Regions from separate parts of the Pseudoalteromonas ardens genome, predicted to be linked through region 1. Evidence: predicted binding sites of a transcription regulator. Region 1 holds the regulator's gene; the other holds the start of a gene.
The links. Region 1 encodes sigma-54, which starts transcription at its own class of promoters, with help from an activator protein. Its sites were predicted from a motif close to GTTGGCACGNNNNTNGNNT; they were not measured.
Positions count from the first base shown of each region.

Region 2: the regulator sigma-54 is predicted to act here: its motif matches at 1,803-1,821, upstream of QNM19_RS17880 (LruC domain-containing protein).

Region 1 covers NZ_JASJUV010000003.1:43,834-47,285, reverse strand. The annotation lists gene lptC (LPS export ABC transporter periplasmic protein LptC) at 1-274, shown strand, start outside; gene lptA (lipopolysaccharide transport periplasmic protein LptA) at 264-803, shown strand; gene lptB (LPS export ABC transporter ATP-binding protein) at 800-1,525, shown strand; gene QNM19_RS10990 (RNA polymerase factor sigma-54) at 1,570-3,078, shown strand; gene hpf (ribosome hibernation promoting factor) at 3,104-3,391, shown strand; gene QNM19_RS10980 (PTS sugar transporter subunit IIA) at 3,394-3,452, shown strand, end outside.
Region 2 covers NZ_JASJUV010000006.1:143,714-147,165, forward strand. The annotation lists gene QNM19_RS17880 (LruC domain-containing protein) at 1-1,766, opposite strand, end outside; gene QNM19_RS17885 (sterol desaturase family protein) at 1,989-2,714, opposite strand; gene QNM19_RS17890 (hypothetical protein) at 2,890-3,339, opposite strand.

The DNA of each region.
Region 1 (3,452 bases):
ACTCAAGGCCAATGAAGCCACCTTATATGGTAACAATACCCTGATCCTGGAGGGTAAAGTACAAGCAACAAACCTGACGGCCGATGCCATGATAAAGCACATCAACGCCGATCACGTGCAAGTCGATATTAACGAAAAGCACATGCGCTCTGAACACCCGGTAGAAATTACCGGCCCAAACTTAACGATTTCAGGGAAAGGCTTAGTGGCCGATCTCAACACAGAAATCATTGAACTCATCAACCACACTGAAACAATTTATTATGAGCAATAAATTAACCTGTTCCCTGATCTTACTGTGCACTTTAAGTGCATTTCATCCTGCGGCTTATGCAGAAAATACAGCGGCTGATCAGGTCATTATCAGTTCGGGCACACAGCTGGCCCAGTTGCAAACCAATATTGGCGTGTTCGAAGAAAACGTCGAAATCATTCACGGTGACCGAAAAATTCTGGCCGATCGCCTCGAAGTACACCGTAGGGAAGAACTGGGTAAAAATAAGCAACTGCTGGTTGCAACAGGCAGTCCGGCAATATTTCAGGAACGCCAAGCGGATGGTACGTTATTGAAGGCCAGCGCCAAAGAAGTGCGCTATGATGTCGCAAATCGCATGCTCACCATCAAAGGCGGTGCAGAGATCAGTCAGGCAGGACAAAAAATCAGCGCGCAAACTATCGTTTATGATATGGAAAAGAAGCTGATCAGCGCACAGCGCGGGGAGCAAGAACAAAACCGCGTGAGAACCATTCTGTTACCTGAAAAAGAGAACCCCCAACAACCACAAGAGAAGGGGAATCCGTGAGTAAATTAACCGCCACCGCACTGGCCAAAAGTTATAAGGGCAGACAGGTTGTTAAAAACGTTGAGTTAAGCGTTGAAGCTGGCAGTATTGTTGGCCTCCTTGGCCCAAATGGTGCAGGTAAAACCACCACTTTTTATATGATTGTCGGATTGGTGCCCAGTGACAAGGGCAGCATACACATCGACGAACAAGACATTACCTTATTGCCGATGCACAGCCGGGCAAGACTAGGTATTGGTTACCTGCCACAAGAGTCCTCTATTTTTCGCAAGCTGACCGTCTATCAAAACCTGATGGCCATTTTAGAAACCCGTAAAGAGCTGAATAAAGAACAACGAGAAGTCATCCTCAATGAACTGTTAGATGAGTTTAATATCCAGCATATTCGCGATAGCCAGGGTATGGCGCTATCGGGCGGTGAACGACGCCGGGTAGAAATTGCCCGTGCCCTTGCGGCAGATCCAAAATTTATCTTATTAGATGAGCCTTTCGCTGGCGTTGATCCCATTTCAGTGTTAGATATAAAGAAAATTATAGAGCACCTGAAAAACCGTGGGATAGGCGTACTGATCACCGACCACAACGTGCGTGAAACGCTGGACGTCTGTGAGAAAGCTTATATAGTGTCACATGGTGAACTGATAGCAGCAGGCACCCCGGAGCATGTTCTGGCCGATCAAACTGTGCGGGATGTCTACCTAGGTGAGCAATTCAGGCTATAGTTATAAAATTAGAAGTAAATAACAAAAAGGATTGTTAGAGATACATGAGGCAATCGCTACAGCTGCGCATGGGGCAGCAACTGACAATGACACCACAACTGCAGCAGGCTATTCGTCTGTTACAGTTGAGTACGCTAGATCTCCAACAAGAAATCCAAGAAGCGCTTGATAGCAACCCTTTGTTGGAAGTGGAAGAAGGTGAGTCTGAATCACAAGACAATGAAACTCAGTCCAAGTCGGATTCCGATTTGGAACAACCTACAACGAGTGACAACGACAGCTATGAAGAGGCGGCTGTCAGCGACTACGAACAAGACAGCGATGCTGCACTGAACAAAGACACCGTCAGCGACGATTTGGCAATGGACGTAACCTGGGACGAGTACATCAGTGCTGCCCCGGCAAGCAGTTCAGGCCCAATGCCAGAAGACGAAACCATTTACCAGGGTAAAACCACTGAAACATTGCAAGAGTACCTGATGTGGCAGCTGGAACTGACGCCTTTTAGCCCTACAGACAGAGCCATCGCCCTTGCAATTGTAGAAGCAGTTGACGATGCTGGTCTGTTGACCATCAGCTGCGAAGACATCGTCGATAGCATGAATCAGGACAACGATGAAGAGCCGATTGAGCAGGATGAAGTAGAGGCCGTACTGAAACGGATCCAATTATTTGATCCTGTTGGGATTGCGGCACGCAGCCTGCAAGAATGCCTGTGCATTCAGCTCAACCAGTTTGACCCAAACACCCCTTGGCTTGCACAGACCAAAGAAATCCTGACTGAGCACATCGATCTGTTAGCCAGCCGGGATTACCGCACTTTGATGAAAAAAACCAAACTCAAAGAAGCGGATCTGAAAGAAGTAATGACCCTGATCCACGGCCTAAACCCGAAACCCGCCGCGAGCATAGTACAGGAAGAAGCAGACTATGTGATCCCGGATGTGTCGGTTAAAAAAGTGAAAGGTCGCTGGGTTGTTGAACTCAATCCCGATTCAATGCCAAAAATTAGAGTGAATGACCACTACGCTGCTATGTCCCGTTCAGTCAAGTCGAGCACAGACAGTCAGTTTATTCGTTCACACCTGCAAGAGGCAAAATGGTTCATCAAGAGCCTGGAAAGCCGCAATGAAACTTTATTAAAAGTTACTAATTGCATTGTGCAGCAACAACAGGCATTCTTTGAACATGGCCCCGAGGCAATGAAGCCGATGGTACTGAATGATGTGGCCGAAATGGTCGACATGCATGAGTCCACGATTTCACGTGTAACAACGCAAAAGTATATGCACACGCCACGCGGTATCTATGAGTTGAAGTATTTCTTCTCAAGCCATGTCAGCACTGAAAACGGAGGAGAATGCTCTTCGACTGCAATCAGAGCATTGATCAAAAAGCTAATTGCCGCGGAAAACACTGCTAAACCATTGAGTGACAGCAAGATTGCGGATGTATTGGCAGATCAAGGGATCAAAGTGGCTAGACGTACAATTGCCAAATACCGAGAGTCTTTGGCTATCCCACCGTCCAATCAGCGCAAAAGCCTGATTTAGACGTAACTACAGAAGGAAAATGCTTATGCAACTAAATTTAACTGGTCGACATGTAGAAATCACCGATTCGTTAAGAGACTATGTAACAAACAAGTTTGCGAAGCTAGAAAGGCACTTTGATCACATCAATAATGTGCATGTTATCCTAGATGTCGAAAAGCTCATCCAAAAAGCAGAAGCCACATTACATGTGAACGGGGGAGAAATTTTTGCCTCAACCGAACACCGGGATATGTATGCCGCAATAGACGGACTTATCGATAAGCTTGACCGCCAGGTGATCAAGCACAAAGAGAAGCTAACTCGACACTAATCATGAAACTAAGCTCATTGATTTCACAGGACTGCAGCAAAGCTGCGGTCCTTTTTAATAG
Region 2 (3,452 bases), on a different contig from region 1:
TTGTTCTGGTCTACGAATGGCCCATGATAATGGCCATCTACCGCGAAGATAAACGGGTCAACTTTGTTGTTTGTCGCCACGCTCGCGTTGTAACTGGTCGCCAGCGGAATGCTGATTTCAAACGAATAAGGCGCTCGTTGAATGTCACTACAGCCCGTTTCAGTTCTGAAGAACTTGCAGCCTGGCTGCACCGGCACCATCTCTCTGGTATCGGCAAAGATGACGACAATGGCTTCATTTCGGTTGGCTTCCAGGGGGCTGCCGTCCTGTAACGTGCCGTCAACAGTCAGTTCAACCTGGGCTTCATCCACATGCTTACGGGCAATGTCTTTTAAACGAATGGCAAAGGCATTGTGATAACCGGCCCCGACTGCGATTAGCGCGCCTTCAATGTTGTAACGCACAACCTGGTTACCAATCTGGCTGGTCGTCACACGATATCTCACTACCACGTCATTGAAGTCATAGTCACCTTTTTGCGGCCATAAATCTTCAAACGCAGCGGTTTTCCACGAGGTCGAGTTCTGGATCAAGCTGCTGGCAACAACAGAGACATTCAAATCTTCCACTTCACCGTTATCAATCCCGCCCTGTGGTGCAATATCACTGGTGTTCGAGACCCGGAATCTGGCCCAGGTGCTGCCTGCAACAGCATCAACAGGCACAGGAATGAGCACACGGTTTTCACCGGCAACCCCCTGATACTCGCTGATCACACGCTCTGACTCCTGGAACTGGCCATCACCGTTCCAGTCAATCCAGGCATTCACATATCCGGATTTCGATAGGGTGAACGAAACCAACGTTTCATAGCCTGTTTCCAGGTTTGTTAAAAAGCTAATGCCGTTGTCGTCGTCTGTGGCTTTGGGTACGTATTCTGCGCTGACACTCTGGCCAAAAAATAAGTCACCCACATTATGACGCGCGCCGTTGGCGTTGAGCGAGGTGCCATAGCTATCCGGTGCGTCGCCATAGTCTATGGTTGGGTCTTCTGTATCATCAATAATCGGGGCTGTTGCACAGCGTGCGCCGTCGTTAGTATTGGAAACCGGACCGTACGCGAAAAGCTGGGTATTATTTGTATCGTTTATATCAATTTTATAAACATGCCCGTCCTGATTTCTGCTGATGTAAAAATTGCTCTCCACATCGAAATAGACGGCACCGAAGGTCCCCGACTGGCCCACGTTGCCAAGGTTGGTGCTGGTGCCGTTTGAAACATCAATGCGATGCAGATTACCATTGCTGTCTACGCTATACGCCAGGCTGGCATTTTCATTAGGCGCAAACGCCATGTCAAAGATATTCAAGTTTAGCGCACTGCCATCAATGATGCGCTCTGCCTGCAAATAGTCATCGCTGTTTTCATCAAGCGATACACGATACAAACCTAAGCTGCCGCCCTTTTTATAAACGTAAAACGCATTCTCGTGAATGGCGACATCACCTACGTAAAAGTTGGTATCGGGGAATCCCGACGTCATGATGGGCTCGAGAACGTAATCTTTCCCCACCCGACCGATGTCTTTGTTGCTGTAATCCCAGCCGTAAATGTAACGGTCGTGAACACTAAACCCGATGCCATTCAGCTTGTTGTTAGTACCAACACTTTCAGCGAACGTGGTGTACGAACCCGAGACCAGGTTAACCCCATACATAGTTGCTGTGTTGCCCTGCACCAAAAAGGCTTTTGACGGGCACGTGTCGAATGGGGCGGCTGATAGTCCTGCGGAAAACACGCAGGCTCCGAACAATATCTTTTTCATGTGACTCTCCAACGTTTTGATTTGCTGTTAGAGAGATTGCAAGCATGAGGCCAACTTTATAACACTGATTTTAAATAGTTTTTATTTTTAACAATTGCGTTATTGCAATACGCAATGCAGGATGAAAATCACAATAAGAAAAACGAAACTAAAAAGCACGCTCAGCGCGTGCTCAATCAACCGCTATGAATCACTGAGTGCATTGACCCTGTCGATCACAGTTCATGATTTATAGACATCTTTGGTCTTGAGCATGTCGTAAACTCTGTTTTCTCGTGTTTCATCAAAACCAACCTGCCGGACATACGCTTTTGGATTGGAAAAAGTGCCGAATAACAGATCCCAGATAGCTAACCCGTAATTTTGCTTATGATGCATATATTTATGATGAACTCTGTGCATTTCAGGGCGTTGCAACACAAAACCCAGCCAGTATGGCGTTTTCAGATCTGCGTGTATGTAAATGTTGTACAAAGCCGCAATGATCAGGCTTACAGCAGTCCCATAGGCATTCAGGCCCAGAATAAAATAACAACACAAGGCATTCAAAAACGTGGCAGCAACGCCATCAAAAGGATGCATATAAAAAGACGTGAGGGCTTCGATACGCCTGGGGCTGTGATGCAGCTGATGAAAGACACGCCACAACAAGTCAAACTTGTGCATAGCTCTGTGCCACCAATAGGCAACAAAACTGGTGAGCAAGAAACCAAGCAAACCCTGCAGGAACATGTTTTCGCTGCTAAAACTCAATAAAGACACAGTGCTGAATACATCAACAAAAATCAGGCCTGCACCGACCGTACTAATCGATTGAAATAAACTGATACCCGAGGCGAGGATCATCCAGCGCCGGTCACAGCTGTTTTTAGACGCCGGAGCAATGACCTCCAGAGTAAAAACACAGATAAATACGGTAATAACTATGGCTAAAGTAAGTAGCTCCATCCTGACCTGACTCTTTAATTTTTACCTGAACAACGAAAAAACGATGACTGATCCACACCCCTGTCTGAAAAGAATAACCGACTGGTATTGCTTAAGTACTGAGTATTGGTCCAGACTAGCCAATCTCAATTAAAACAATACCAGTAATCAGCCACGCCACAGACTTTGCGTCATCTCAACTCAGTTTGGCTTGTCGATCGCGCTTATAGCACGCTGCCCATGCACCAAGTACAATCGCTCCCCAGCCAACCGCGAAAAAGACCAACTCTTGCCAGAGGGGATAGACGATATCGTCTGCTGGTAAAACATACATGACAAGTACATCAATCACTTCGACCACAATAATTGTTGACACTGCAGACTTTACGAAATTGCCCTTCAAATAACCTGCCACAAGATAAGCGGTGAGCATATTGAAAAATCCATGAATGAACAAAAGGACACCAATGATCAAAGGAGAGCTAATGATTGCCTCGTCCATTTCAGCGTCTGTAAAGTTATTGGTGTACATAAAGTCATATGCCGCTATCCAGAAGAATACTCCAGCAATGGCATAAAAAAAGTAAACAAGAAGCGGTATAAAAATGAGGACTTTAAGCTCTGTGGAATCAATAAAACGGTTCATATGGCCCTTATAAACATCAGTACTCAGCTGGCTGTTTTATATCTGTGCGTTTGGCAAACATGCGCAGCATAATCGTTCCAAAATTAGCCACATCATTATGTGGAACTTTACCC